3 regions of the Lactobacillus sp. IBH004 genome follow, and region 1 is predicted to be linked to each of the others. Evidence: riboswitches for the same ligand, from Rfam matches in the RefSeq annotation. Region 1 holds a riboswitch; each other region holds the start of a gene.

Evidence for each region. Region 1 has a riboswitch for thiamine pyrophosphate ahead of thiM (hydroxyethylthiazole kinase). Riboswitches for the same ligand answer to the same signal wherever they lie in the genome.
Region 2: another riboswitch for thiamine pyrophosphate. It lies ahead of LDX54_RS00810 (ABC transporter ATP-binding protein); the one in region 1 lies ahead of thiM (hydroxyethylthiazole kinase).
Region 3: another riboswitch for thiamine pyrophosphate. It lies ahead of LDX54_RS02870 (ECF transporter S component); the one in region 1 lies ahead of thiM (hydroxyethylthiazole kinase).

The regions. Positions count from the first base shown of each region.
Region 1 covers NZ_CP110217.2:1,843,372-1,854,229, reverse strand. Annotated here, with positions in the region: gene thiE (thiamine phosphate synthase) at 1-647, opposite strand, end outside; gene thiD (bifunctional hydroxymethylpyrimidine kinase/phosphomethylpyrimidine kinase) at 661-1,464, opposite strand; gene thiM (hydroxyethylthiazole kinase) at 1,476-2,264, opposite strand; TPP riboswitch at 2,341-2,439, opposite strand; gene tenA (thiaminase II) at 2,639-3,298, shown strand; partial or broken gene LDX54_RS09040 (IS3 family transposase) at 4,278-5,671, opposite strand; gene LDX54_RS09035 (hypothetical protein) at 5,783-6,127, opposite strand; gene LDX54_RS09030 (helix-turn-helix transcriptional regulator) at 6,768-7,190, shown strand; gene LDX54_RS09025 (Fic family protein) at 7,183-7,824, shown strand; gene LDX54_RS09020 (cobalamin biosynthesis protein CobQ) at 8,376-9,044, opposite strand; gene thiD (bifunctional hydroxymethylpyrimidine kinase/phosphomethylpyrimidine kinase) at 9,110-9,922, opposite strand; gene glpK (glycerol kinase GlpK) at 10,065-10,858, shown strand, end outside.
Region 2 covers NZ_CP110217.2:164,916-175,773, forward strand. Annotated here, with positions in the region: gene LDX54_RS00775 (hypothetical protein) at 1-179, shown strand, start outside; gene LDX54_RS00780 (two-component system regulatory protein YycI) at 182-1,009, shown strand; gene LDX54_RS00785 (MBL fold metallo-hydrolase) at 1,025-1,822, shown strand; gene LDX54_RS00790 (trypsin-like peptidase domain-containing protein) at 1,890-3,095, shown strand; gene rlmH (23S rRNA (pseudouridine(1915)-N(3))-methyltransferase RlmH) at 3,587-4,066, shown strand; gene LDX54_RS00800 (sucrose-6-phosphate hydrolase) at 4,100-5,515, shown strand; gene LDX54_RS00805 (energy-coupling factor transporter transmembrane component T) at 5,557-6,210, opposite strand; gene LDX54_RS00810 (ABC transporter ATP-binding protein) at 6,220-7,578, opposite strand; TPP riboswitch at 7,619-7,710, opposite strand; gene LDX54_RS00815 (AraC family transcriptional regulator) at 7,871-8,809, shown strand; gene htpX (zinc metalloprotease HtpX) at 8,840-9,736, opposite strand; gene LDX54_RS00825 (LemA family protein) at 9,753-10,313, opposite strand; gene LDX54_RS00830 (SLC13 family permease) at 10,421-10,858, opposite strand, start outside.
Region 3 covers NZ_CP110217.2:545,503-556,360, reverse strand. Annotated here, with positions in the region: gene LDX54_RS02900 (FAD-binding protein) at 1-1,141, opposite strand, end outside; gene LDX54_RS02895 (SDR family NAD(P)-dependent oxidoreductase) at 1,154-1,888, opposite strand; gene LDX54_RS02890 (FAD-binding protein) at 1,890-3,377, opposite strand; gene LDX54_RS02885 (LysR family transcriptional regulator) at 3,467-4,345, opposite strand; gene udk (uridine kinase) at 4,524-5,165, shown strand; partial or broken gene LDX54_RS02875 (IS3 family transposase) at 5,228-6,631, opposite strand; gene LDX54_RS02870 (ECF transporter S component) at 6,736-7,314, opposite strand; TPP riboswitch at 7,358-7,447, opposite strand; gene LDX54_RS02865 (M42 family peptidase) at 7,523-8,605, opposite strand; gene hpt (hypoxanthine phosphoribosyltransferase) at 8,843-9,412, shown strand; partial or broken gene LDX54_RS02855 (IS3 family transposase) at 9,466-10,858, opposite strand, start outside.

The sequences.
Region 1 (10,858 bases):
CATGGCGCTGTGAGCATTTGACTAACTGTCTGCTTAATATTATTGCTTTGAGCAATCATTGAGATTACTGCAGCACCAGCTGCCTTAGTTTTAGCGATTGCCTCTAAATCGTTAACAGTTATCCCGCCAATAGCAACAATTGGCCGGGTTGTGCTTTTGACCAGTTGGCTTAAGCCGGCAATACCAATTTCGGGGTCGGCATCACTTTTAGATTGGGTGGCATAAATTGGACCGCTGCCATAATAATCAATTCCGCTAATTTTATTGGCTTGTTCAACTTGCGTTAAATTCGAGCAAGAATAGCCAATAAACATTTGACCACCAACTTCTTTAATAACCTGTTTTATTTCTTCATCGCTTTGACCAACATGAACTCCCTCGGCATGAACTTGTTGCGCAAGCTGAACATCATCGTCAATAAAGAAGGGCACGTGATACGCATAACACAATTGATGCAGTTTTTGCGCCATAGGTAGTCTCTCAGTTTTACTTAAAGTTGAATTAGGCCCCTTGTCCCGAAACTGAAAAGCCGTGATGCCGGCAGCAAGGGCTTCTGCGACTATACCAGGTAGTGTTTTACCTTTGGGCACATCTTGACTGCCACAAATAAAGTAAGCATGTAAAAATTCAGTGTTAAATTCTTTCATTATTTCTCCTAAATTACTTTGCCCAATGATTTAAGGGACCGTGACCATGACCAACTTGAATAGTTTCCTTAATGGTTTTAGTAACGTACTTTTTAGCAATTTTAATTGCCGCAGGTAGACTTTGTCCTAAAGCCAGTTGGGCTGTAATTGCTGCAGCTAAAGTATCACCGGTGCCGTGAGTGCGTTTAGTATGTACTCTGGAACTGCTGACCCAAAGATCAGTACCATCGGCAAATAAAGCATAATCTTTTACTTCTGCGCTATTAGTGTGACCACCTTTAATTAGTACATTTTTAACACCCATATCTTGTAGTTTATGGGCTAATTCAGGAAATTGATCTTGCATTTGCACCTTGATGCCAGTTAAAGTTTCTGCTTCTGGTAAGTTAGGTGTGATTAGATCGGCTAAAGGCAGCAATTCATTTTTAACGGTGGCAACAGCATCTTGACTTAAAAGTGGTGCACCACCCTTAGCAATCATCACTGGATCGATGGTAATGGGGCCAAAGTCATACTTTTGCAGGTTAAGAGCAACTTGGTGAACGTGAGCCGCATCGCCCAACATTCCCGTTTTACAAGCACGAATATGAAAATCTTCTGCCAGAGAGGCGAATTGGGCGTCAACCATTTCCAGTGGCAGTAAAAAAGATTTTTGGACGCCCAAAGTGTTTTGTGCTGTCACTGCCACGATTACTGCTGTTCCAAATACTTTTTGCATTTGAAAAGTTTTAAGGTCAGCCATGATTCCGGCACCACCACCTGAATCTGTACCGGCAATAGTTAAAACCTGGGGAAAAGAATTAATTTTTTCTGTCATCATGAAGTTCCTTAATCAAAATCAGCAATTTGCTTAATATCAGGGACTGTTACTTTGTACAAATAATCCATGAGGTACATACCAAAAGTACCTGGTCCAACACTGGGATGATCTTGGACAACCATTTGACCCGCACAACTGAAAACTAAAGCACCTATCTGAGCCGCTTCAAACGGATCATCAGTGACTGCGGTAAAAGCTGTGACAATACTGGACAACATATCACCTGAGCCCACATGAGTTTTAAAAAGTGGTGAGCCGTTATGGACATGGGCTAGTCTTTTGCCGTCACTAATTGTATCTGTAGGACCGCTGGCAATGACCGTACAATGATATTTCTGAGCAGTTTTAGCAGTAATTTCATCAATATTACCAGAGCCGGAACCTGCATCGATGCCCTTTGAATTCCAGTTGAAGTCACCTAAGGCAGCGATCTCACCAATGTTGCCGCGAATAATACTGGTATGAAAATCCCATAAAAGCTTATCTGCGATTTTGTAGCGATATTCAACTGCACCAACCGCAACAGGATCAAATACTATCGGCTTGTTATATTGCCGTGCTAGGTCTTCTACCTTTTTAATATGATTGATTTGCTCTTTAGTTAAACAGCCAATATTAACTGCCACTGCTGCAGCCATTCGCACTATTTCTTCAGCTTCAGCGACTTCATTGCTCATAATTGGTGAAGCACCAATAGCATTGACTGCATTAGCCACATCTTGAACTGTCACAAAATTGGCGATGTTAAAAATAACCGGATTTTGCGCTCGTAATTTATCTAATAAGTCTAACTGCATTTTATTACTCCCGACTAAATGTTTTTGAAAAATTTTGATTAATAAAAAAGCCTTGGCACGTGGAAATGCCAAAGCTTAAGCGTTTTTGACACGTTCCTACGCAAGTATTAGCTTACAGGTTCAAAGGGTCTGAAATACTTTCATCTCAGCCAAAAAGGCACCCCTCGTGTTATCGCTTTCAATTATAGCGCATTATACTATTGATTACAATGCTGGGTTAATAAAGATGCTATCTGTATACGCCATAAGTACTAGTATTTTAGCTATTATTAAAAATATGCTAAAAAGCAAAAAAAGCATAGTGATTATAGTTAATTTTGAATAAAGTGTAGTTAGTAATAATTAACAGTTATTTAATTTGGAGGAAAGTAAATATGAAATTTACGGATGAGCTGCACGAAGCAGGAACGGCATTGTGGCATAAAAGTATGGTGCATCCCTTTATTAAGGAACTACAAAGTGGCGAACTCCCGATTGCCACTTTTAAATTTTACTTGTTACAGGATCGCTATTATTTAAGAGAATTTAGCAAGTTGCATGAATTAATTGCAGCAAAAACGGATAATCAGGAAGTAAAGGAATTTTTACTGGCAGGGGCACAAGACTTGAAAGACGTTGAAATATCAGTGCGCGGCCATTTTTTTGAAGAATTAAACATAACTGCGACTGAAATTACTAAAACTCCAGTGGCGCCAACAGCTTATAACTACGTTAACCATATGCATATGACATTAAAGCGATCTGGTGTTAAAGCAGCGGTCGCAGCGCTTTTACCATGTTACTGGCTCTATCAGGAAATTGGCCAAAAAATGGCAGAAAAAGGTTCACCGGTTTCTTATTATCAGGAGTGGATTGATACTTATGATGGCGAGTGGTATGGTGCCAATGTAGCCAAAATGCTGCATTTAACCAATTCTTTGGCTGAAAGTGCCACTAATGAAGAACTTGAGCAAATGCAAACTGCATTTGTACGCAGCAGCTATTATGAATTGCAGTTTTGGCAGATGGCTTATGAAAAGCAAGATTGGAAGTAACTTCTGTAAAAACCGCTTTTATTTTATTCTTACTTGTCTTTAGTCAATTTCATAATAAAATTTTGATATTGGACAATGTAATTATTGTTCAAAGTCCCAGGAAAGTGTGCAACTTGGAGAAAATAAGATATATTTATTTTATAATAATGTAGATTTATCTAGTACTGTTAATGGTGATTTAGGAATTTCTAAAATGTGGGTTACTAGTGGCAGCATATATTATGCACTAAAAGCAACTGATCTTAAACCTGAATTTCTAGTCTATAATTGGTCTGGAGAGCTAACAATGCACTACTATGCTAGTGGAAGCAAAAAAGCAAGAACCGTCAGTTATAGTGCTCGCGGTATAGGCCGATGCCAAACTTAACCGCAATATTCTCACTCTTGCACTCGTGGACGACATGGCTATGCCACTTTAAGTGATAAAATTGATGGCTTCTTAGGAGATATAATGTTTCCAAGCACCACCTTTTAAATGGAATATAAAAATGAATGATGAACTATTTTTTAAATTAAGAAAGATACTAGATTTTTTAAAAAACAAGCGCCGACAGCTATTATTGAAGAGAATGTAAATAGCGTTGAAAATTATAGGGCAGAATCTGTTGATGAGTATAATAGAGCAAAAAGTTATCTTGGCAAAAATAATAGTTCGTTTAAATCTTTTCATGTAAGTGTGGATTCAGCAAAAGATTTCTTGCGTTTATTGAACTTGCTGGGTGCAATACATGCAAATTTTAATATACGTTCAAAGCCTTTTATAATAGAAGGAGAAGAAAGCAGTAAGTCGCTAAAAAAAGAGAACGACTATTTTAACAATTGGATGGAGTGTTTTTCAAACTATGAATTTATGATAGTTAATTTTGATGAAACTGCTTTAGACCAGGATCAATATTACGGTTAATTTCATTAATTTATAAAAAGGCAGCTTACCAAGTTTTGATGTGAACCCTAAAATTAGGACACTTTATATTAGCTGCTAACTGAGGACTAACTGCCGATATTCAAGCGGAGTTAGTCCTTTTAGTTTGATTTTGATTCTATTCTGATTGTAATACTCAATGTAGTCTCTGATTGCGTCTTCCAGTTCAGTGAGATTCTTAAACTGCTTTTCAAAGCCATAAAACATTTCTCGCTTGAGTATCCCGAAGAAGCCTTCCATTAACCCATCATCAAGCGAATTGCCCTTGCGTGACATTGACTGGCTAATGCCATGATTTTTGAGCCACGCTTGAAATTGCGGGTGTTGGTACTGCCAGCCTTGGTCTGTGTGAAAGATCAAACCATTTAGTGCCGGATGCTTGTCCCAGGCCTTTCTTAACATGTCCATGGTCTGCTTAAGATTAGGGCTGCGGGAAATAGTATAGGAAACAATCTCTTGGGTGCAGCCATCAATGATCGGTGATAAATAGGTCTTTTGCCCCTTGAGCTTAAACTCAGTTATATCTGAATACCATTTGTGATTGGGATAAACCGCACTAAAGCTGCGTTTAATCAGGTCAGGCTTAATCGGACCCTGAGTGCCGCGATAGCTGCTGTATTTGTGCCAGCGTTTATTGACTATGCCAAACAATTTCAGCTTGTTCATTAAGCGTTGCACTTTTTATGATTGACTAATAAATCACGACGCCTAAGCTCTGCAGTAATGCGGCGATAGCCATAGCGGTGCTTGTGTTCTTCATAGATAGTTTTGATTTCTGCCATTATTTCTCGATTATCTCGCTCTTTATCCTTCTTCTTTAAAGTGTAGTAGTAATTACTACGGGATAAGTGCGGCAGATTGGGATTGGCATTAATGGTATCAAGAATAAAAGTTACGCTGACTTTAAGCTCGCGCCTTAGTTGGGTAACTGCCTGGGCTATTTCCGCGGCTTGCGGTTCTTGGTCCGCTGGTCGACTAAGACGCTCAATTTTTTTACGAATTCGTTCTCGATTTTCAGCTTCAAGTTCTGCTGGCGTAAGCGGTCGTTCTCTTGCTTGAGCCGATGATTTTCCTGTTTGATCAGCTGTTCTCTTTTGGTCATAGGGCGGTCGTCCTCTCTGCTTGTTAACGATATTATACCCATTTTTACGATATTCGCGCAGCCAATTGGACAACATGCCACTACTTTTTAAGCCCAAGTCAATAGATACTCGACGGGCAGGCTCATGTTCAACTATGATTCGCCTAAGGGCCTGCTCCTTAAAATTACTTGTATAAGCAGTGAAAGGCTGATCTAAAATAGCTAGACCGTGACGGCCAATTAAAGCTAACAAGTAATTAATATTAGTCTTGCCAACCCGATAACGCTGACTTAGCTCAGCAGGGCAGATTTGATAATCGTGCCAAAGATGATAGATTTCAACTTTATCTTGTTTAGATAATTTAGACATAAAAATGACCCCCAAATTTGTCCTAAATTTGGGGGTCACTTCATTTAAGCTGCCTTTTTAGTTCAGTCATTTCGCATTGTTAAAATCATTATATTAAAAGCTAATATGCTATTATTCATCAATTTTTTTAATATAAATTAATTTTGCTTTTCTTAATATGCCACGATCTTTAAATAGAAAGCCATAATATCTATTATTAATTTTTCCGACATAATAAAGCGTATCATAAGATCCTTGATTATCAGTAGTTATTTTAACGGAAGCAATTTTTTTATTATGTAAGCATTTATATGTGTCTAAGTTATATGAATATTTTCTTTTGCCAGCACTAAAATAAACGGCTTTTTCTAAAGAATTAATTCTACAATAATGTATAAAGCTTATTCCAATGCTGATAAAGAAAAATGTTAAAATAAATACAGTTATAGTTTTTGTTATTTTTTCATTTTTGCTCATTTTTAATATGTTAGGAAGAGAGAAAAAATTATGAAAACAGAATTTAAAAAATATAAACAGTCTTCTTTATTAATAGTAGCCTTAATTATATCACTTTTGGGGTTTTAAGAATTAATACCGTTTTTGCATCAAATGATAATATGCCTGAGATGAATAATACATCTGCAGAGCCTTTTGAGCTTGTCGCAACATATAAAAAATATAGCAACAATTGACAACACAGTGGTTATGGAGGTCAAAGGCAACGATGTAACTCTCATTAAAATATATGGAAAATAAAGATATTCCTGAATTAGCCTACAACAAAAAAATCATTCCTTTTGTAAATAATCAAATTCGAAAATTGCAATTTTGACCACTACACCCCAATTCAGCAATTTACAGCCTGCCAAAACTATTGGTAAAGATTGGAACGATGTACTAGTTAATAGTAAAAAACAAGAAAATTCTACTAAGCGGAGATACAATTAAATAAAGACAAAACAGATAGTGTTGTGATTTCCAATAAGCAGGTAATACAATCCACAGGTATAGAACTTGAATAGCACTACTTTAAAATCTAATATCGCTTTTTACCATATATCACTATAAAAGTGACTAAATATGGTATAATATAAGTACAGATATTGGAGGTTTTAAAATGAGTGCAACAATCGTTAAACTACTCAAAAGCAAAAATATAAGCGTCGCTAAAGTCGCTGAGGCCAGCAACGTCCCACTTAGTACTTTAAGAAACTCAATTGTTAAACCAATTGAGACCTGGTCAATTAGGGTCCTTAATGCCTTTGCAATCGCACTTAAAGAGAAGCCAGGAGATTTACTCAATATGCTAGAAACACAACCATATATTTTAGATATAAACGATGAAACGCAGACTATCCAAGGCGTTTTCATTGCTAATAAAGAAATTTACCAACAAATTAGAACTGTCGTGGAAGTCAACCACCTGGAAGGGTGGAATCCTACAGAATCAGATATCCAGGAATTATTTGATGAAGCTATCCAGCCTGATCCAGTAGTGGCTGAGCGCTTTGAAGAAATTTGGGGCAAGGATAATGAGTGATTGGATTAGTGAAACCTTGTATTCAAATGGCGTCCTAAAAAATAAGCTCCATATCCATGACTCAAAGGAGTTAGAGAAAAAGGAATATGAGCTATCCGCTCGGAATGCTTTGTTCTTGTTGCAAAAAAAGCCCCAAATAAACGATATCGGAGACCTTAAGAAGGTACACCAATTCTTATTTGGTGAACTATACGATTGGGCCGGTAAATATCGCCCCGGCAATTTCAATAAAAACGGGTATGAATTTTTTGATCATACCAGATTCGATTTTGCCGAAAAAGATATTAATAACATGCTGCACAAGTACCCCGCGGGCAAGCCTTTGGCTAACAAAGACTATGCTGAGCTGCTAGACGCAATTAATTTCATGCACCCGTTTAGAGAGGGCAACGGCCGTAGCTGCAAAGTTTTTCTTTCTGCATACGCGGCTAATCATGGCCAAGTAATTGACTATCCGCGAAGAAACAAAGAGATGATTGAAGCGCAAAATGAAGCTAACGTTGACAAAATTGCTAAACTGATTAAAGTTGAGAACACCCCCAGCCGCAATCGGGCGTTCCAAGTACTAGCCTCGCAGCAAAGTGCTGGAAAGACACTTAGCCAAAACCAATCTAACCAAATTAGTCTTCACTAACTCACGCTTTGAAGGCCTGACTACCACTATGCCGCAGACCTAGACAATCATTGATGGCCTGGGTGTTGACGGCATTCCAATTGATGATATTAATATTATTGTTCAATTGAAGCGAGGCTGGCAGTTTGCTATCAATGAAAAAAAGCCCCTGGACTTAAACTTCGAAAAGAGGCTTAATGCGATTGTTGCCCGCGATACGGCGGCCTTTCCAGGGTATTTGCGTAATGGTTCCAACTTACCGGGGCGAGTTTGAACCACCTATGATTGAAGAGAGTAGGAACAGGAATATTTAAAGCAGCTGTTAGTCAGTGATCGTACCGCCACCGATAAGGCACTGACCCTGATGTATCACAATATGCGCTAGCAAATGTTCTACGACGGTAACAAGCGAACTGCTCCAACCTGATAGTTCTGCCAAAGATGAAAAATTTCAATTTTGTCTTGCTTAGATAATTTAGACATAAAGATGACCCCCAAATTTGTCCTAAATTTGGGGGTCATATCATTACTACGCCTAGTAGCTTTTTTGTTATTAAAATTATTACGATAGTCTATGATTTGATACGCTCATCATGCCATTCTAGAATCATCTTGACTATGGCGTTAGCGACATTCAAGTTTTTTAATATGGGACCGTGGGAATAGGTACCGATAAAATTGCGATAGCGCAAGCCTTCGACGTGATCTTGGGGATTGTTGCCGTAGCCTTCAATCATTTCTCCTAAGGGATGCAGCTTATCCTGATCATCAAAATAAGTTTGTCCGGAATGATTTTCAAAGGCCTTGACTTCGCCCCATTCGCTCATGTAACGGGTATCACCAATCATGCGCTTATCTGCCTTAAAAACGGTATGGAAAGGTAGAATATCTAACCCTTTGATTGTCACTCCGGCATTGGTTTTATAATATGTGCCCACTAGCTGATAGCCACCGCAGACACCTACCATAGGTTTGCCCGCGTTAATATACTTTGTCAAAGTTTCTTTATGACGCGGTAAATCTTTAGCAACAACAGTTTGCTCAAAATCTTGTCCACCACCAAAAAAGACAAAGTCATAATCAAAAGCGTTGAATTGATCACCAAGAGAAATATTATCAACTTGTGTATCATAGCCCTGTTTTTTTAGCAAAAATCTGATAATTTTAACGTCGCCAGAATCACCGTAAGTATTCATCAGGTCTTCGTATAAATATGCAATCTTAATTGTTTTGTTTGCCATTGTTTACCAACCCCTATTATCTTGTTTAAAGTATATCTTAATAGTTAGAAGCGGGCAAAGAATAGTTATTTAAGATTTTGCTGCGCTGCAAAATGATTGATTGGACCGTATTTGGAGCCAACTGCAATTGGGTGAGCAATAGCTTCATAAGTAAAGTCCTTGGCTGTTTGAACGCTAGCGATAATCGATTGGCCTTTGGCTAATTCGGCAGCAATTACAGCAGATAGAGTGTCGCCTGTACCATTAATTCTATCTGTATTAATGAAAGGCTTGGTAAATTCATGGAATTCGCCATCTGCAGTTAACAAGATGTCAGTCACTTGGGACTGCTGGGAGTTGTCATGACGCCCCTTCATCAACACGTTTTTAGCGCCCATTTCCTGCAGCTTTTTAGCACCTTGACGAATTTCTTCTTTAGTATCTAAACTTAAGCCCGTTAACTTTTTCTGTTCATAAAAATTAGGCGTAATAATGTCAGCCAGTGGCATTAATTGCTCAAGAAACGCTTGGTAAGCATCACCATCAAGTAGGGTATCACCGTGCTTAGTCATGATGACCGGATCAAGCACAATTTTACCCATGTCATATTTATGCAAATTGGCGGCAACACAAGCAATTACGTCTTTGTTAGCAAGCATACCGGTTTTAAGTGCATCAATTTTAAAATCATCGTTTAGGACATCAAACTGCTTTTGAATAAAAGGAATTGGCATGACTTCCTGGGCGTAAATTCCAGTAGTGTTACCGGCCACTGCGGCTGTCAAAAGCCCCATACCATAAACTTGCCTAGCATAAAAAGAATGCAGGTCAGCGGTCATTCCCGCACTGCCATCGCTGTCATTGCCAGCAATTGTTAAAGCAATAATTTCTTTTTTCATTTTTGATATATCCCCATTTTAATAAAAGCTCTATGTAACCAGTATAACTTAAAACAAGCATAATGTTATAATAATTTCTTGTAAAAGCAAGGCCTAGTAGTAAAATGAAGATAAAACCGCTTTCTGTTGGAGAGGATCAAAGATGTTAAAAGAATATATTATGGCAATTGATGAAGGCACAACTTCAACCAGGGCAATGATAATTGACCATCAGGGCAGAAAAATTGCCTCTTCACAAAAAGAATTCCCCCAATATTTTCCCCAACCGGGCTGGGTGGAACATAAAGCAGAAGAAATTTGGCACGCAGTGCAAACAACAATTGCCAATGCCATCATCAATTCTGGAGTGCGGCCACAGCAAATAGTAGGAATAGGCATTACCAACCAGCGTGAGACCACAGTAATTTGGGATAAAAAAACCGGCAAGCCAATTTATAACGCAATTGTGTGGCAATCACGGCAGACGACCGACTTAGCAGAAAAGCTAAAAAAAGATGGCTATAGCAATCTGATCCACCAGAAGACGGGACTAATAATTGACCCTTATTTTAGCGCCACTAAAATTCGCTGGATTTTAGATCATGTCGCTGGAGCACAAGAAAAGGCCGAAAATGGCGAGCTGCTTTTCGGTACAATTGACAGCTGGCTTTTGTGGAACTTGACCGCTGGTGAAGTTCATGTGACTGATTATACTAATGCTTCAAGAACGATGCTTTTCAATATTCATGATTTAACTTGGGATGAAGACATTTTAAAGTTGCTTAATATTCCTAAAGTAATGTTGCCGGAGGTAAAGTCTAATTCTGAAATTTACGGCTACACCAAGTCTTATACATTTTTTGGCGGGCGAGTACCCATTGCCGGTATTGCGGGTGATCAGCAGGCGGCTTTGTTCGGTCAGTTAGTTCTGAAAAAGGGCATGGTTAAAAACACTTA
Region 2 (10,858 bases), 290 kb from region 1:
AACGCATAATAGTGGCTTTTGGTGTGGAAAAGGATAATTCACATGACCACTTGGTTAATCTAGTACCAGGTTATTATGTGAAAGCTTATAATCAATGGAAGAGTTTAGCTGAATGGGAAAAAGTTGATTTTCTGAGTTTAAATAAATATAAACAGGCAATAATGGAAGAAGGGAAATAAAAATGGACCGTAAAAGAATAGAATGGTTATTTTTCATTATTTTCTTGTTAATTGATATTTATTTAGGAATAGAAATTTGGCGTTCTCCTATTAGCTTAAGTGATACATCCGGTTCAACTGCAACAAGTATCCGGGCCGAGATGCGTGCTGACGGCATTGATATTCCCCTCCATATTTCGCATAAGCAACAATCTGGTTATTACTTAGCTGTTAAGAATCGCGACTATCTTTCTCGTAAAAGCAGCAGTTTAACGCAAGTTACTACTCATTATTCCAAGAGTGATAATTCTTTAACTGGTACACCAAAATCCCTGATTTTGCTTAGTGGGAATCGTAAAAAAAATTTACAACAACTAGAGGATTTTAAAAATGATCCTAAAAATGTTCCTTACGGTAAAGAATTTAAATTCGAACCTAGTATGTCGGGCGATAATACCTATTGTTATGTCCAAAATACTGATTATGGCCGTATTTATGACAGTGATGCCCAGTTAACAATTAATGTGCGCGATAATCAAATTGTTAACTATACTATTTCTTATATGGGGCCTATTAATGCAGTACGTGAACCACAATTAATTATCAGTGCCTGGCATGCTGTCAAAGCGATGTATACTGATAGGGAAATTGTCAACAATTCACGTGTAATGCAGGTCAGCCTGGGTTATTCTAAATTAACAGATGTTCGCGGAAGCACTATTTTATTACCAACTTGGTTAATTCAGGTAGAAAATAAGACTACTAAGAATATTACTGTTAAAAGAGTTAATGCATATACGGCACAAATCTTGCAGGGCAGCTCATATAATGTTAATGTACAAAAAAATTAGGAAGGAAAAAATGCGGTGCAGGTTTCCGTTTTGGCCAGCGGTTCGACTGGCAATACCAGCTTGATTGAAACTGGGCAGCATAAGATTTTGATGGATGCCGGCTTGTCAGGCAAAAAAATCAAGATGTTGCTAAGTGAAGTTGGCGTTGATATTAAAGATATTGACATGGTTTTTTTAAGCCATGACCATTCAGATCATAGTAAAGGATTGGGGGTTTTGATGCGACGCTACCCTCAAATTGCTGCTTTTGCCAATAGTGGTACCTGGGAATATTTAACTGAAACGCAAAAAATTGGGCAGATACCGGTTGAACAAATTAATGTTATTGAACCGGGGCAAACAAAAACATTTGGTGATTTGGATGTTACTGCATTTGCGACCAGTCACGATGCGGCTCAGCCACAATATTATGTTTTTACAAGCGGCGGTAAACGAATGGCCTTTTTGACAGATACCGGTTATGTTTCCCGTAAGGTAAAAAGTGTAATTGCAGACGCAGATGCTTATCTAATGGAATTTAATTATGACGACATGATGCTTCGTAATGGCCCGTATTCCTGGGGCTTAAAACAACGCATATTATCGGATGTTGGACACTTATCAAACGATGATGCAGGGCAGGCTCTGCTGGATGTGGTAACAAGCAAAACAGAACATATTTTTTTGGCACACAGGAGTCAGCATAATAATACGGCAAAGTTAGCCTACAATGCTGCTAAAAAAATAATGGTTGACGGAGATGCTAATTTGCCCAGTGATGTTAAAATTGTTTTGACCGACCCGGTCCAGCCGACTAATTTAGTACAAATTTAAGGAAATTTTTTACCTTTTTTCAAATTTTGTTAGTATAGTAAAAAAGATGTATAAAGGAGACTAAATGATGAATAATCAAAACTCTGGTCGTCAGCAACATGGCATTTTGAAGACTGCTATTGTTGGTGTTGTAGCCGGACTTATAGGTGGTGGGGCCTCATATGTGGCCTTAGATCAAATAAACAATGCTAATATGAATAATAATGCACAGACTAGTATTAGTTCCAGCAGTGCTAAAACCTCTAGAAACAGTGCTAAAACCAGCGGGACAATGACCCCAGCTTATAATGACGTTAAAGGTGCTGTGGTTTCAGTTATTAATATGAAAAGGCAGACAAACAGCAGCAATTCCCTTTTCGATTTTTTCGGCGATTACGATAATGATAATAAGGGCAAAGGAAAGCTGCAGACATACAGCGAAGGTTCAGGCGTAATTTACACTAAGTCCGGTAATAAGGGCTATATTGTTACCAACAACCACGTTGTTTCTGGTAGTGATAAAGTTCAGGTTATGCTGTCTAATGGTAAAACAGTCAATGCCCGTATCATTGGTACGGATGCTACAACAGACTTAGCTGTACTTTCAATTGATAGCAGCTATGTCACTCAAACAGCTGAATTTGGTGATTCTAAGAGCTTACAGGCAGGACAAACAGTAATTGCGGTTGGCTCTCCTCTGGGCAGTGAATATGCTTCTACGGTTACGCAAGGGATAATTTCGGCTCCGGCACGTAGCATCACTACTTCATCTGCTAATCAGCAAACGGTTATTCAAACGGATGCAGCAATTAACCCTGGTAACTCAGGTGGTGCATTAGTTAATTCTGCAGGGCAGGTTATTGGGATCAACTCAATGAAGCTTTCGCAATCAAGCGATGGTACATCAGTTGAAGGAATGGGTTTTGCTATTCCTTCCAATGAAGTAGTAACTATCGTTAATCAATTGGTTAAGAAAGGTAAGATTGTGCGTCCACAACTGGGAGTTAAAGTAATTGCTTTACAAGGCATTCCTTCCAGTTACAGAAACCACCTTAACATCAAATCTAATCTTAAAAATGGTATTTATGTAGATTCAGTTACTAAGCACAGTGCGGCTGCTATAGCAGGAGTTAAAGCAGGCGATGTAATTATTAAGGTTGACAACAAAGCTGTTTCAGATGTCGCTTCGTTACACAGCATTTTGTATAATCACAAAGTCGGAGATAACGTCAATTTGACCGTTAATCGTAACGGAAAAGAAATCAATTTACGAGTAAAATTGCAGTCAGACTAAATCAAAAATATTCCAGAATTAAGTAAAAAAAAGGCTATACTATGCGGTTTGAAACATAAGTATAGCTTTTTTCTTAATATTGTTATTGGGAAACAAATTAAAGTTCGGAATTAAAAGCTGTCAAGTAAAACACAAAGATAAAAATCTTGTTGATAACTGTGGATAACTTTGTGGATTGTGCATAAAATGCGAAAAAGTAGTTGGGACAAATTGTGGAAAACCTGTGAATTGTGTGTAAATAATAGTGAAAATTAATTAGCTCAAACAGTTGTTCAGGGCTTAACAGCAGTATTTGAGAGCAAAAAGTTTGTGAAAATTACCTATAATTAATCTCACTGTGGGTAAATTTAATTTGATAAATTTAAAAAAATAGGCAAAACACAATTTATTCGCTTACTAAAGGTAAAGACCACAAAATGTAGTTTTTAACTTTACACAGTTGTGGAAAAGGTAAGTGGAAACTTTGGGAATTGGGGGATAAAATAGCAGTTATGAATATCAAAATTGTTTGTGTGGGTAAGTTAAAAGAAAAGTATTTTAAGGATGCTATTGCTGAATATCAAAAAAGGCTGAGCCGTTTTGCTAAAGTACGGTTAATTGAAGTTCCGGATGAAAAAGCTCCTGAAAAATTTAGTGCGGCAGAACAGGAAAATGTCAAAAAAATAGAAGGACAAAGAATCTTGAGCAAAATAAAAGATAAAGAATACGTTTTTGTGACCGCAATTAATGGCAAGCAGCGAACCAGTGAAGAGTTTGCGCACGAGATTAAGGACCTTACAACCTACGGACATTCTGATCTTACTTTTATTATCGGTGGCAGTTTAGGTACCAGTTCGGAAGTAGATAAAAGAGCAGATGATTTAATGAGCTTTGGCAAAATGACTTTGCCGCACCAGTTAATGCGGGTCGTTTTGATTGAACAAATTTATCGCGGCTTTATGATTAATAGTGGCAGTCCGTATCATAAGTAGATTTGATTATGCGAAAGGCAATAAAAAACAAAAATGCAAACTCCGGCTAAAATTACTAACAAGCGGTATCGGCTAAATTATCACATAACAACATCTTCCGGGTGGATGAATGATCCTAATGGCTTTTCATATTATAAAGGCTACTATCATATTTTTTACCAGTACTATCCTTATTCAGCTAAAAGAGGCCCTATGCACTGGGGCCATTATCGCAGTCAAGATTTGGTTCACTGGGAAGAATTACCAGTTGCACTGACCCCGGATAGTCCTGAGGATAAAGATGGCTGTTATTCTGGTAGCGCAATTGAAAAGGATGGTCGCTTGTATCTGATTTATACAGGTAATCATTACTACGATGTCAATGATCATAGTCGCTTTTATCAAACACAAAATGTTGCTTTTAGTGACGATGGCATTCATTTTGCAAAATATAGTGGTAATCCTGTGATTGCATTGCCACCGACGGATAACTCACAGCACTTTCGTGACCCTAAAGTATGGCAAGATGGAAATGAATATTATATTGTTGTGGGTGGTCAGGATAAGAAAGGATTAGGCCGTGCAATTACTTATAAGTCGACTGATTTATTGCATTGGGATTATTTAGGCCCGATAGCCGTTTCTCAAGGAGCCGATATTGAAGGCTACACCTGGGAATGCCCTGATCTTTTTTCATTGGGCAGAGAGGACGTTTTGTTATGTTCACCTCAAGGAATCGTGGCAAAGGGTAAAGAATATCTTAACTGCTATCAAACGGGATATTTTATCGGTAAAATGGATTATCGCAACAATCAGCTTAAACATGGTGCATTTCAAGAACTTGACCATGGGCATGACTTTTACGCTGCCCAAACTATGTTAACGCCTGATAATAGGCGCATTGTTTTTGGCTGGCTTGATATGTGGCATGCAGACTTTTCCGAGCAGGCTGATGGCTGGTGTGGGGCGTTAACTTTGCCGCGAGAATTAACTTTAAAAAATAATCAGCTGTATATGACGCCAGTCAATGAGTTAAAACAATTACGGCAAGAAAAAGTAGTTGACGAAAAACAAACGAGTTCTTCAATGCAAGTTAATGTTTCTGATCCGCAGCACTTGGAGTTGCTTTTAACTGCTAAAACTGAAAATTGGTCAGGTAATGAGATTAGCTTCATTTTTAAAAATGAACAGGAAAATCTGGTTACATTATCTTGGAATAAGGAAAATAATGAAGTAATTTTGATCAGAGCGGATAAATCGACAACCGACGCACAACGTTATGGCAAACTGAGACCAAACTCAAAATTAAAAATACAAGTTTTTATTGATACAAGTTCAATTGAGTTTTTCTTAAATGACGGGGAGCTGGTATTTTCAGAACGCTATTACACAACCAAAAAGCCGGCAATTTTTATCACTGCAGACGAGCCGGTTAATATTAGTGTTGCAGGTTATTCTTTAGCTGAATAAATTAAGGGATAGAAAAAAAGTGGACAAGCATGTCCACTTTTTTATTTTAACGTCAATAATGCTAGATTTACTAAAACCAAAATTGCAATTGACTGCAGCCAGTCACTTTTTTTAACAGGAACAGCTGCAATGACAGAGCGCTTGGCATTTTCGCGGTAACCATGGGATGCCATACCTTGAGCTAAATTTTCTGCAGAATTCAGAGCAACTAAGATAGCTTTAAAATAAAGAACCGGTGACCAAAAACTCAAATATACTCCCCGCATCATGCCAGCAGTACGAATTTGCTTAACGGCCTCTTTCATTCGGGGAACGATATTAAGAGCAGCTAAAACTCCATAAGCAAACTTGCTGGGCAAATGAAAATTTTGTTCAAAAGAGCGGGCAAATTCTGTAGCAGTAGTGTCTATTGAAACGCAGTAGATAGTCAAAGTATAAACGTAAATTCGACTAGATAAGCTTAGTGCGTTCTGTAAGTTGGGTTGTGGCGAGAACCAGTATAAAGTCGCAAAAACTGTAAAAGCGGCAATTAAAGGCATTAGTAGAGTTAAAAGCAAATTGCTTAATTTAATGTGTTTGCAAATTAAATAGACCAATGCAAAGAATATGATTAAGAGGTTTGTTAGTAAACTTGATTTCAGTGATATTTCTACAGAAATAATCAGAGCCAAGATAAATTTAAAACTAGGATTCATGATAGTACCTCACTTGTTCGTGTAAGCTAGATGCTGGTTTTTAAAAATGAGGTGATAGTCACACCAATCAGCTAAATTCTTTAACTCATGGCTGATAATTAAAAGCGTTTGCTTCCGTGCTTTCTGACTTTCTCTTAATAAAGACATCACTTTGACGGCAGAGTCAGCATCCAGGCCGCTAAGTGGTTCGTCAATTAACAATACATCCTGATCTGAAATCAACATTAACAAGATTTGCAGTTTCTTTTGTTGTCCACCGGATAATGAATATACGACATGATCAAGTAGTGAATCAAGTTCAAGAGTGGATAAAGCAGCAGCTATTTTGTCATCAGTAAAATAAGAATTGGTCCGCTTTTTTTTGCTGAGGTTAATTTCATCTGCAACAGAGACATTGATAAACTGGTCAGTTGCATTTTGAAATATTTGGCCTACATGAAGCAAATACTTACGAGTAGGTAATTTATTAATTTCACGGTTGTGGTAGGTGATGCTGCCTGAATAAGGGATCATTTTAGTCAGAGCATTAAAAAGCGATGTTTTGCCCACACCGTTGGCTCCTGTAATCAGAGTGGTTTTACCAGAAACAATATTTAACTGTTCCTGCTTTAGAAGTAAACGATTTTGTCTAATCTGAACGTTTTGCAGGGTAAAGCACGACTCCTCAGTCTGCTGCGGTAAGACAAAAGTATAGGAATTAGAATCCGTATTTTTTCGCAACAATTTTTCCTGTTCTGCTTGAGAAAGCTGCACCAGGCGTTTACCCTGAAATTGAAAAAGATTGTCGCAAATTCCTTCATAACCAGCTAGTACATGATCACTTAAAATGATTGTTTTTCCTTGATCGCGCAGATGTGCTAGTTTAGCGATTAAAAACTTGCGGGCAGCGGGATCACAGCTGGCGAAAGGCTCATCAAGTAAAAACAGGTCAACATTCATCGCTATGAGAACAGCCAATGCTACTCTTTGTTGTTCACCACCAGATAATGTGTTAATTTTTTGATCAAGTAAATAATCAATTTGGGTAAACTGAACGGCTTCATTTAACTGTTTTAGATACTGGGCCTTATTAAGGCAGAGGTTTTCCAGTGCAAAAATAATTTCTTCTCGAGGAGTTGCCATAGTAAATTGCTCACTGGCATTTTGAAACATCATAGCAGCCTTTAAGCCGCCCAGAGTAACAGTGCCGCTTAGTTGTCCTGCAAATTCAGGATATAACTTTGCTATTATTTTCAATAAGGTAGATTTACCACAGCCAGTTGGTCCAACTAACAATGAAAACTGCTTTGTAGGAATATTTAAGTTAATATTTGTTAAAATTTGGTTTTGTTTGTCATATGAAAATGTTAGGTTATTTAATTTAATCAATTTAGTTACCAAAAAAATCGTCAGGATAATAGCCTGACGATGTAAAATCTTTCGTTTTCCCTTCGCTGGCATTATCCATAGCAGGTTCTGCGGGTTTAATCTCAGCCTTTACAGGCACCCCGATGTTAAATTTTATTATACAGAAAAGAAAATTAGTTGTCTAGATGCACAAGGAGTTTCCGTTACTCATGTAGCAATGATAAAGGTAAAATAACAAAATTATATTAGTAAGATGAAAATTTGCTATATAATAAAACTATATAATCCCTAAACTGTATAAGAGGTGAAAGTAATGGCAGCAGTTAAATTGGAACAATATTTAGCCAGTATCATAGATGCGGCTAGGTCTGATACTAATGAAGTGAAAATAAAACCAGGTAACAGCAACTTTGATTTGTTTATAGCCTTTTTAGAAAATCGTAATACGGGAATTCATCGCTACCAAACAACAGGGCTAACTATTCTGTATGAGGCAAAAGGTTCAACTAAAGTGAGGATCAATAGTCAGAATTTTATACTCAATGATGGCAATATCATTTTTTTACAGAAAAAGAGCAATTATGAAATATTAAAACCTGGTAGTAAAGATATTTTAGTTAAACTCGAATTTGACCCCAATATAGATGTCCGGAACTTTTTCGACAATCTAACTGTAATGAACAATTATGAGAAAAAATTGCTTAAAAAAATCAATACTACTTTTGAGCAAAAAAGATTATTAGGGTTAAACGGAACGCTAATGTCAGAGTCTGCCCATCTACTTAAAAAGATAATTAATGAATATCTTAATTATGACTTGTTTACCCGTAACGCTATCATGGCAGAACTTACCTTGCTTTTCGTTTCTGCAGTTAGAAAGCAAAATTTAACTTCCACTCCAGCAACAAGTCATCAGTTTGCAAAAACGGATCTGGAAAAATATATTGATGCCCATTTTACTAACATTACGCTTAATGATGCAGCCAAGCATTTTGGTTTTAATCCTAATTATTTTTCAAGTTTGGTTAAACAAAAAACAGGCAAAAGTTTTGTGGAACATGTCGATGAAAGGCGCATGCTGGAAGCACGAAGTTTACTTGCTCGTCCAGATATTTCCGTCAAAGAGATAATTACCCGTGTCGGTTATAGCGGCAAATCCTTCTTTTATAAGAAGTTCAGTGAATATTACCATGAAACACCGGTGCAAATGCGTGCAGAACTATTCAGGCAGGCAAATATTAATTTGAAATAAAAAACAACCTTAAACAAGAAGGTTGTTTTTTTACATTTTTTCTAAACGTTTAATTCTGTCCGCTGTTGGTGGATGACTGTCAAACAAATGGGTAAAACTGCGTTTTTTACGCATAGGATCTTCAATATACATTCCCGCACTGCTGGGATCAGCTTTTTTCATTGGTGCAGAGCCGTCAATTTTTTCAAGCGCCGAAATTAGCCCTTGCGGATTGCGCGTTAACTCTACTGAAGAAGCATCGGCAAGGTATTCACGGTTACGTGACAATGCCATTTGCGCTAAACTGGCACAAATAGGCCCCAAAATTAAGACAAACGCTATTGCTATTACCTTAAAAATGACAACGATGGTGCCACCACTATCATGATCACTATCGCGATCATCATCAATCCACCAGATATAGCGGCTGGCGATCCCAGAAAGATAAGAAATGACACCGACTAGCACGGCAGCGATAGTAGAAACTAAAATATCGTAGTTTCTGATATGAGAAATCTCATGGCCCAAAACTCCTTCCAGTTCCTCCCGGTTCATCATATCGAGTAAACCTTGAGTAACTGCAACTGCTGAATGGTTCGGATTCCTTCCTGTCGCAAACGCATTAGGACTGGGATCATCGATAATAAATACTCGCGGCATGGGTACACGACCAACTAGTGCCATATCTTGCACAACGTGCCATAATTCAGGATTATCCTGCTCATGAACTTCTTGGGCATGATTGAGGCTCATAACCATGTTTGCTGGATTGGGCAAGACAATTAGCATGTAAATTATACTAAAAATCACGGCAATAACTAAACCTAAAATTGGTCTGTTGCTAAAAAGGTAGCCTAATCCTGCACCTACAAGTGCCAAGATAATAACAAACAATCCCATAATACCCACAGTTTTGCGCTTATTGCGGGCAATTTGTTGAAATAACATAAAACTGACCTAGTATTTAAAACTTAACTTTAGGTACTTCTTTTTCAGATTCACTGGTTTGCAAGTAGTCAACTTTCTTAAAACCATGAATGTGAGCAACAATATTGGAAGGGAAGGTTAAAAGTTTTTGATCGTATAAAGCAGCAGATGAATTATAAAGCTGCCTTGAATAGGCAATTTTATTTTCAGTATTAGTCAATTCCTCTTGCAATTTCAAGAAGTTTTGATTGGCTTTAAGGTCAGGATAATTTTCTGATAATGCAAAGATGGACTTAAGCGCATCAGAAATCTGGTTAGAAACTTTTAAGGTTTGTGCATGGTCATCGCTGGGAATGTTAGTTAACTGATTACGCAGCTGCACAACGTTTTCCAGTGTTTCTTTTTCGTGTTTGGCATATCCTTTGGTGGTTTCGACTAAATTAGGAATCAAGTCATTACGCCGCTTTAATTGGACGTCAATTTGGCTCCAGGACTCATCGGTGTAAACCTTGGCTTTTTGTAAGCCATTGTATACCGCAATATAGATTGCAATTAATAAAATAATAATAATTACAATTATCCAAGTTAAACTGTTCATAGTCTTCCTCCTTATATATCTCTTAATTATAACTGATTAAGAGACTTTTGAGTATAAAAAAGGAGCTTATACTACCTTTCGTTAGCAAAGCTTTACTAAATTGATTATTAAATTAATAAAAGTCCCCAGCCTACAACTGTCAAGACCAGCAAACCTATGAACTGCATTACAGTCCATTTTTTGAAAAATTCCCCTCTTGATACTGTCGCATTTTGGGTAAAAGTTTTGAGCACCAGCATATTTGCCATTGAACCAATCGGTGAACCAAAGCCACCTATATTGGAACCTAAAAACAATGCTTTAGCATAAGGGGTAAATTTACCAACTAAAATGGTTGCAGGAACATTACTGATAATTTGACTTGAAATAATTGATGTGAAGTAAGTTGAAGTTTCTGAATTGATCATTGTATGGATAATGCTGACAATCATCGGAATTTGTTGAATATCACTAATGAAAATAAAGAAACAGGTGAAAGTTAATAGCAGAGCGAAATCAACCTTAAGCAAGATTCTGGGGTTTATTAATAACGCCAGGATAATTGC
Region 3 (10,858 bases), 670 kb from region 1:
TAGCCACTAAGTCATTATAACGCCCAATTGTTTGCGGCAAATTGGGCAAATTCAATTTTTCTGCTAATTCAGCCAGAGTGTCGGATTTGGTCAAGTACTTATCACCATTCTGTAAGTCACACGTAATTTCTTCTTGTAAATGTTCGAATTTTTCAGGTGAAACCGGTGAATTGCTTACTTCCTTGTAAAGACCGACATTAGTTAAATGGTCAACCGTTTCTTGATTAAGGATTGAAAAGGTTCTTGATTGGGTTAAAAGAGCGCTGCCGGCATGACACATGTTGTCATTGACATCTTCATTAACAAAGCGTTCACCTTGCTCATTCACCCATAAAATTGCCTCCTGAGTCGCTGCTGCTGCCAATTGTTCAGGCATATGAACAAAAGGTGGACGGGTTTTATCCAAAATGGCGCCGCCACCATATTGAATAGCACCCATTTGATAGTGTTCAGCTCCGGCCTGCCATGCTAGTTTCATACCGTCTCCGGTAGATTTGCCATCACTAACTGATAACAAGCGTTCAGTCGCAGGAGCCCGTTTCTTAATTAAATCAGGATTATCCACATAGCCGCCTGTAGCTAAAATTATGTTATTTGCAGTTAATTCTCTTAACTGTCCTGTAGCCTCATTTTTAATAACTAGACCACTGACATGACCATTATGTTGTAAAATTTTTTGCGCACTAATGCTAATCACAATTTCTACGCCAAGAGCTTTAGCTTTAGGTATTAACTTTGCAATCACAGCATGACCACCACCGGCAAAAGTGTGAATAGTAGGCCAGCTCTTGCCTTGAGGACCAACTTTACTAAACTCAACTCCAAGAGAATGAAGCCAGTCAATTACTGAACCACTTTGACTAATATATTTTCGTAAATGAGGGGCACTGGCTTCATAGTGCGAATAGTTCAGTTCATCTTGGAGCAATTGGGTAGGATCAATCTTAATGCCTTTTTCTTTTTGCAAAAAGCTGTCGACTCCCATTGCGCCTTCAACATAGTTGCCGTCACCGCCAAGTGTCCTGCCTTTTTCAATTACCAAGGTCTTAATACCCTGCTCGCCAGCACTGACAGCGGCTGCCAAACCGCTAAGGCCACCACCAACGATTATTAGGTTATATTCGGAATTTTTAGGAAACATGAATTTTTTCTCCTACTTCAAGCCGACTGAAACACCGCCATCGCTTAAAACGGTTTGGCCTGTCATAAATGTGGCTTCACTAGCTACAAAAACAAAGACTTTAGCAACTTCGGCAGCGGTTTCTGCCCTCTTCATTGGTACAGTCGGTAAAACTTTCTCCAAAAAGCCGCCTTCGTTAAGTGGGGTTTTAGTTAGGCCGGGAGCAACACTATTAACACGAATATTTTTATCAGCATAATCAATCGCCGCAGCTTGAGTCATACCAATAATGCCATTTTTGGCTGCATTATAAGCGCCCATACCACCAGGATTATAAATGCTGCCTAAAGCACTGGTATTGACGATTGAGCCATAACCTTGCTTTAAGAAAAGTTTGATTTCTTCGCGCATACATAAGAAGGTCCCACGCAAGTCCAAATTAATCGTATTATCAAAATCTTCATCAGTCAGTTCGGCAAATGGCTTCAAAACACCACCGCCGGCATTATTCATCACGTAATCAATCTTACCGTAATCGGAAACGATAGTTTGTAAACCGTTCTTGATACTGTTTTTATCCATGACGTTCAAAATCAAGCCGGTAATCTTACCGTTGTATTTCTCATTCATTTCAGCAGCAACATCCAATACTTTCTTGTTATAGTCAGTTAAAACGACATCACTACCTTGCTTGGCAAACTCTTCACTAATAGCGTAGCCAATACCCTGAGCAGCTCCAGTAACAACAGCAACTTTTCCTTCTAACAATTTACTTTTCCTCCTGATTTAAACTCTTAATTGCTTCTTCTGCAGCAATCCAGCCAGAGACAAAGGCAAAGCCATTAGCAATACCTTCATAACTGGGGTAGCCATCAGAATATAAACCGTTAACATTATTACCAACAATATATAAATCTTTTAGTGGAGTGCCATCTTCTTTTACCGGCTGACAGTTGCGGTCAACATTGACACCGTCTAACGTTCCTAAAATCGCACAATGTTCAATTATTGCGTAAAACGGTCCTTCTTGAACGTCAAACAATAATTCAGCAGCCGGCTTTAAGAAAGTGTCGTCCTCTTTCTGCTTAACGGCCTGGTTATAGGCATTGACACTCCTTGTGAGTGAAGAATAAGGCAGTTGTAACTTTTGGGCTATTTCTTCCAGGGTATCTGCTTTTACTACTTCACCCGTTTTAACCGCTTCGTCAAAGTCTGTTTGAATATTAGGTAAAGGCCCCACAGTTGTTCTAGGCGTTTGGCCCACATCACAGAACTGTCTTTCAAAAGTGTCTTCAAGATTAACCTCTTTTTGCTTAAAAGTGTCTAAAGTCTTTTGGTCCAGTAAAACGTAATACATACCATTAACGTTATGGGCAGCATTGCCCCACATAGCAAAATCATAAACAACGTCCTCGTTTACAAAACGATTAGCGGTCTGATCCAGCCACAGCAATGGTAAATTGGTTAGAGTTTCAACAGCACTATCTCTTTTCATAGGATTAATACTCATGCTCGGTGCACAGCCATGGGCAAAAAGAACTGGACGGTGACGACAATCTGCTCCTAATTTATGCGTTAATCTAATTCCCGTACCCGTAGATTTGCGCTCTCCCAGGTTCAAAAGTGCTTTAGTATCTGAGAAATTGGCTGTCATCATTTCCTGACTGCCGCAATAGCCGCCATCAGCAAATATTACTTTTTTAGCAGCAATTCTAATCTCTGCACCAGCTTTATTTTGGGCAATAACGGCTTTTAAGCCATTATCATATTCCAGATCGACGGCTGCAGTTTCCAACATTACCTTATTGCCAGCTGCGGTAAATTTATCCGGTAATTTATCCCAGTTAGTCATTTTCTCTTTAAAATTATTAAATTTATGGTAAACCAGTGGATCATTTAAGTGTGCTTTTTGTTCGCTTTGTTCCACAGTTACCGGTAAACCCATTTCTGCTAAACGATCGATATTGGCACCTGATTTTTTTAAAAATCGCGCCAATAGTTCACCATTAACAAAGAAGTGGTTGTAATCTGTTAATCCGTTAAAAGCTTCACGATAGCCATAATTTACGTGCCGCTTTTTTTGTTCAGTGGAATTAATAGCAAAAACTCCATGAGCACCAAATTTGCCGGCACCTCCGACTTTGTTACCTTTTTCTAAAAGTACAAATGGCACATGCTTTTGATAAAGCTCAAAGCAAGCTGAAATTCCAGCCGATCCTGAGCCAACAACTACGACATCAGTTGAAAAAGAATTCAATGTAACTTCACCCTTTCTGATATTTTGTGATTCTTATTACAATTGAATTCTATGTCATTTTTAATAAAAGCGCTAACACATAAAAGTTATTAGCGATAAGTTAAAGTTGTCACATGCTTAAGCATTTTGCTAAATTTAGTTGAAACCATTGGATTCATTGCTATTACCACATTAAAAGTTTTTTGCAATTGAACTGGCGATAAACGCTCAATATTATTGCAGTTTTGCGGTAAACTAAATGATTCCGGTACGATTGTGATGCCACCATTAAAGTTTACATTTAAACATCCAGCGGCAAAGCTGTTGACCTCAGACACTTCTTTATATTTCCAACCATTTTGACAGTAGATTTTAAGCATAGCAAGCTGAATATCAGTAATACCAGTTGATTTCCAGTTTTGCATATAAAGCATACTGTTCTCAGCGAGCTGCTGCTCATCCCCGTGATATTGTCTTAGTTCATCTTTATTTAGCAGTAAGTCAAAACTAGTTTTCCTAAAAGGTAGACAGTCTATTTTATTATTACCGGCAAAAGCTAAGTCAAAGCCAACCAGTATGTCATAATTACCATTAATCAATCTTTTGATGCAAGAATCAAAATTTTCTTCGTCAAAATTGGGCTGACAAATATCTGGTATTTTTGAAGCAAATAATGCAGCGTCATTTTCAAAGCCTTGCAAAAAATGTACACGTAACAGCTTCTCCGGGTTAGGATCCGGGTGGTGCCAAATTTCACTGTACAAATTAATAATTTCTACGCTGCGTTTATAAAAAACTTCTCCTACTGGCGTTAACGAGAATTTACCAGCAGAACGGTTAAGCAATTTTTGACCCAGCTCATCTTCTAATTTTTTAATAGCTGAACTGACAGCTGTTTCTGAAACATAGTTTCTCCTCGCTGCTGAAATAAAGCCGTGAGTTTGAACGACATCAACGAAATATTTTACCGGCATTAAGTTATAATTCATTTTGCACCTATGCTATTTAACACAAATTACTTTTTTCACATTTATCATATAAAAAATAAAGTCAATTTTAAACCGTATTCTATAGAAAAGAAGCATTAATTATCAAATATACCTTAACTGTTGGTAATTATGGCAAAAGTAAAGTAAAATGTTTAAGGATTAAAAAAGGAGTGGCATAATGTCTAGACTTGAAAAGCCTGTAGTGATTGGTATTACCGGTGGTTCAGGCAGCGGGAAAACTACCATTGCGCAAAAAATTGTTGCCCAAATGCAAGAGAATGAACACGTTTTGATTATGACTCAGGATTCATATTACAAAGATAATACCGGGATTCCTATGAGTGAAAGAAAGAACATCAACTATGATCACCCAGATGCTTTTGATGTTCCTTTGCTTAGAAAGCAGTTGCAAGACTTATTAAATTATCGGTCAGTCGAGATGCCGGTTTACGATTTTAAAGAACATACCCGAAGTCAAAAGACCATTCATACTGAGCCTGCCGATATCATTATTCTTGAAGGAATTTTAGTTTTAGCAAACCCAAAAATTCGTGATTTGATGGATATCAAAGTTTACGTTGACACAGATGACGATATTCGTTTTATTAGGCGTTTAGAACGTGATCTAAATGAGAGAGGCCGGTCCATTGACTCCGTAATTGAACAATATTTAAGCACAGTTAAGCCGATGTATCATCAATTTATTGAGCCTACCAAGCGCTATGCAGATATTATTGTTCCAGAAGGCGGTAAAAATGATGTGGCCATTGATATGCTTACAACTAAGGTACACTCAATTTTAAGTAAAAAAGAAAAATAAAAAATATGACCCCCGGAATTAAGACAATTTGAAGTGCAACTAAAAAGTTAGACATTTTAATATTACGCAAGACTCAATGCACGATTTCGATATTTGATCGGAGTCGTGTATTTTAGTTTGTTTGATCTTCTGATATGGTTGAACCAGTAAACGTAATCGCGCAGTACTGCCTGCATTTCTGCTAGTGAACTGATCTTAATGCGGTTGAGCTTCTCCCGTTTCATTAGGTTGAAGATGGTTTCGCCCGGTGCATTATCGTGGCAGTTACCCTTGCGCGACATGCTTTGCTTAATCTTCATTTGCCTTAATTTAGCTTGATAGCCGCTGTGGCGGTATTGAAAGCCCTGATCTGAATGCAAAATAGGCTGGGCTGTTTCAGGCAGTTTTTGCTTGAGCTCTGCCAGCATGTCATAAACCAGCCTCATGTTAGGCGAATAGCTGACTTGACAAGCCAGTATTTCCAGTGAGGCCTCATCAATGACCGGTGAAATATAAACCTTTTTGCCTGTGGTCATTGTATTCGGTAATATCCGTGTGTAAGACGTGGTAGGGTCTGGTTTCATTAAACCGCTGCTTTAAAATGTTTTCCTTGATTACGCCTGCAGGGCCCGCATAAGAACTGTAGCGTGCAGTGCGCCTGCTGTAGACTCTGGTCTTTAGTCCCAGCTGCCGCATCAGCTTGCGCACGGTATTGGGCGCATAGCTAAAGCCTTGATCTAAGAGTGCACCATGCATACGTCGATAACCGTAAGTCTCATCACTTTCTTGGTAGAAGATAGACTTGATTACGCCTTTAACAGCAGCGTATTTATCTAATCGGTTCAATCGGTGACTGCGGTTGTCGTAATAAGTTTTGCGGTTAAGGTGCAGCTTGGCAAGCAAAAGCTTTAACGGCACCTCAGGTCGCTCAGCCCGAATCTCCACGGCTATTCTGGTTTTTTGCCGGTTGGTGAGCGTGGATATCGGGCAGCCACTTTTTTTAGGATTAAGTTATCCAATTCTAAGTCGGCTTTTTGTGCCTCTAGCTCAGCGACCTGACGACGCAATTGTTCTACTTCGGTTAGCTTCTTAGTGGGTTTAAGCTTCTTCTGACGCTTCTTTTTAGTCATGGTTGGTGGTCTCCCCTTGGATTTTGGGAGCAGCCCAGAGTAGCCTGCAGCCTGATAAGCCGCCAGCCATTGTCTTACTACTGACCGCGAAAGATTAAAAACTGCGGCTACCCTGAGTACTCCCATGTGATGTTCATGATAGAAGCGTACCACATTTAGCTTGAATTCAGGCAAATAAGTTTGCCGGGTGTGAGTAACCTTTAAAGCGGCTAAGCCATGTTTGCGGGCACGTTCTGCCCAGGCCCTAATCTCGGTATGATCAATGCCGTATTCGCGTTCTAGTTTAGCTAAAGAGGTTTGGTGGGATAAGTATTTACTGCAAATTTCCATTTTCAAAGCAGTTGAATATTTAGTCATGAAAAAAGTGCTCCTAATAGTCAGATTAATGTCTAACTATTATGGAGCACTTCAATTTCGGGGGTCATATCATTACTTCAAGAGCAATACTCCTTTTTAAATATTTAAGCTATTTTTGGCTTTAATGCTTTATCAAATAAATTCGTAATCAACTTAACTAAAACGCCATCAAAAACCAAAGCAGAAATGATATTGGTAATAAGCATTACGATTTGCACTTGCATACTAAATTTGCTCCAGCCATATAAAATATATGAGGGAATAAAACAGCCAAATGAAGCAAAAAACGCACCAGTTAAGACGCTTTTCCAAGTGAAATTTTGATAACGTTCTTTTTTAGGGAAAAAGCCGATTTCATTAGTAGCGCCTTGAATAATTCCGGAAAGAATCGTAGTAGCGCCCCATTGACCACCTATGGCCATTTCAACCACAGAAGCTAATAATTCACCAATCGTACCGGATCCTGCAGTAGGAACAAAATACATCGCTAAAGGTCCAGCCATAAGCCATAAACCTGTAAAAACAGTATCAGTAACCGGTGCAAAACCTGTCGGCACCAGCAGCATTTTGATTAAATTAAAAGCCCAGTTAAAGCCATATGTATAAATGACTCCCATAATAATTCCAATTAATGCAATTAAAATAATCGACTTTACATTCCATTTTGAAGTTCTAGTAAACATAAAAAAATACTCCTAACTTTACATGTCAGTAGGAGTATCATTATTACCTAATTTTACACTTCCCTAACGCAGGTATTGTCCCGATCAGGTTCAGAGGGTATTTCTCAGCTTTTTGGCACCCCTAGTGACTGCTATTCAATTTTTACTATTATATCATACTTTAATTAAATTTGTTGCCTATTTTAGACGATTACTGTAGTTAATGCCATTAAAATTGACTAAAACTTGCCAACTTTTCTTTAGTTAAATCACGAATAATAGCAAGCGTCAAAGCAACAGAGGCTTTAAAATCTGAATAAGCACTAAAACAATAAGGAGAGTGTTCATAACGAACTGGAATACCAATCACAATGGTTGGTGCGCCATTTTCATAATAAATTGCTGCTCCATCTTGGCCACCGCCAGTGCGAACAGAACGAGTATACGGAATGTTATTCTTATCAGCTAAATCGCAGGCATACTGTTGAAATTTAGGATTAGGCAAAAACGAAGTATCCATGTCACGCAACATCGGTCCCCTTTTCAGTCCGGTTTGTGACAACCATTCTGGGGTAAAAGTATCATCTGCTGGACAAGACTCAAGCACGACTGCTACATCAGGCTTTACTGCACGCGCTGTCACATACGCTCCGCGCAGACCGACTTCTTCCTGGCTGGAAAGTGCTGCAACAACGTTAAATGCAGTTTGTTCATCTTTTAAATTGTCTAAAACGTCAGCCATAGCAGCAGCGCCAAAGCGGTCATCAAAATCTTTGCCGAAAAACAAACCAGACTTTTCATTGTATTCACATTTAACATCCACAAAAATAGGACAACCCGTATCGATTTGATAATCATTAATTGTTTCGGCACGTGAATTGGAACCAACATCAATTGACATATCGGCTACGTCCGGTACATTATTTTTTTCGGCTGCAGTCATAAAATGAGGTGGTTTAGTAGCCACAACACCGGGAACATATTCACCTGCACGATTTTTAATTTTTACACGCAGAGCAGGAATATTATATTTAACCCACCCGCCAAGGGGCACGAATTTAATCATGCCATTAGGACGGACAGCTTGGGTAATAAAGCCAACAGCATCTGAATGTGCATCCAGTTGAATCACTGGCCGACCTGGTTGGTTATCTTTTTTGCTGGCATACACATTGAGCATACCGTCAACCTTCACGTCAGCAAAATCTTGAACAGTATCGGTAAATAGTTTAACAAATTCTCCTTCAAAGCCAGAAGTAGAATTGGCATCAGAAAATGCCTTGAGCATTTTAATTTCTTGTTGTTTTTGCATTTTTTTACCTTTCACTAAAAATACTTATGCATTAATTTTACCAAAAACTGAGGTTACACGTTAAAAATTTAAGCAAATCGAGAATTATCTTACTGCTTTTAGCAATATAGCTACTTTTTGTACGTAATTGACTGCTAAAAAAGTGAAAATAGTTGAAAATGGTCTGTTTTTTTAGCAAAAAAATGATATAATCGAAATATTAGGAATTTAAATTGTTTTACAATGAAGGGTAGATAAATGCCAAAAAACGACAATATTAATAGTATTATTGATCATAAATTGTTTAGTGAAGAGGACATTCACCAAATGTGTGTTAAGTTAGGAAAGCAGCTTACCAATGATTATGCTGGTAAGAAACCGTTAATCGTTGGTGCTCTCAAAGGTGCTGTTTTCTTTTTAACTGATTTGGTTAGAGAAATGGACGTCAAAGCTGAAATTGATTTTCTCGATGTCTCAAGCTACGGTAATGAAATGGAGTCTTCCGGGAAAGTTAAGCTAGTTTCTGATTTAGCATCTGATGTGAAAGATCGTGATGTTTTAATCGTGGAAGATATTGTTGACACTGGTCTGACTTTAGATTTTATGAAAAAGTTGCTTGAAAAACGGGGAGCAAAAAGCGTTAAATGTTGCGTTTTACTTAACAAGGAAGCAAATCGTAACGTCGATGTTGATGTCGAGTATTATGGTTCAAAGGTTGGTAACGAGTTTGTAGTAGGCTACGGACTTGATTTCATGAATTATTATCGTAACCTACGTTATATTGGTGTATTAAAGCCCGAAATTATTAAACTGGTTAATAATAAATAAAAGAGTTGTCTTGATGATGTGAACCCTAAAATTAGGACACTTTATATTAGCTGCTAACTGAGGACTAACTTTCGATATTCAAGCGGAGTTAGTCCTTTTAGTTTAATTTTGATTCTTTTCTGATTGTAATACTCAATGTAGTCTCTAATCGCATCTTCCAGTTCAGTGAGATTCTTAAAGTGCTTTTCAAAGCCATAAAACATTTCTCGCTTGAGTATCCCGAAGAAGCCTTCCATTAGCCCATCATCAAGCGAATTGCCCTTGCGTGACATTGATTGGCTAATGCCATGATTTTTGAGCCACGCTTGAAACTGACCATTTTGGTATTGCCAGCCTTGGTCTGTGTGAAAGATCAAACCATTCAGTGCCGGATGTTTGCGCCAAGCTTGCCTTAACATGTCCATGGTCTGCTTAAGATTAGGGCTGCGGGAAATAGTATAGGAAACAATCTCTTGGGTGCAGCCATCAATGATCGGTGATAAATAGGTCTTTTGCCCCTTGAGCTTAAACTCCGTCACATCTGAATACCATTTGTGATTGGGATAAACCGCACTGAAGCTGCGTTTAATCAGGTCAGGCTTAATCGGACCCTGAGTGCCGCGATAGCTGCTGTATTTGTGCCAGCGTTTACTGACTATGCCAAACAATTTCAGCTTGTTCATTAGGCGCTGCACCTTTTATGATTGACTAATAAACCGCGACGCCTAAGCTCTGCAGTAATGCGGCGATAGCCATAGCGGTGCTTGTGTTCTTCATAGATAGCTTTGATTTCAGCCATTATTTCTCGATTGTCCCGCTCTTTGTCCTTCTTCTTTAAAGTGTAGTAATAATTACTGCGGGATAGATGGGGCAGATTGGGATTGGCATTAATGGCATCAAGAATAAAAGTTACGCTGACTTTAAGCTCGCGTCTTAGTTGGGTAACTGCCTGGGCTATTTCCGCGGCTTGCGGTTCTTGGTCCGCTGGTCGACTAAGACGCTCAATTTTTTTACGAATTCGTTCTCGATTTTCAGCTTCAAGTTCTGCTGGCGTAAGCGTTCGTTTTCTTGCTTGAGCCGATGATTTTCCTGTTTGATCAGCTGTTCTCTTTTGGTCATGGGGCGGTCGTCCTCTCTGCTTGTTAACGATATTATACCCATTTTTACGGTATTCGCGCAGCCAGTTGTACAACATGCCACTACTTTTTAAGCCCAAGTCAATAGATACTCGACGGGCAGTCTCATGTTCAACTATGATTCGCCTAAGGGCCTGCTCCTTAAAATTACTTGTATAAGTAGTGAAAGGCTGATCTAAAATAGCTAGACCGTGACGGCCAATTAAAGCTAACAAGTAATTAATATTAGATCTGCCAACCCGATAACGCTGACTTAACTCAGCAGGGCTTATTTGATAATCGTGCCAAAGATGATAGATTTCAATTTTATCTTGTTTAGATAATTTAGACA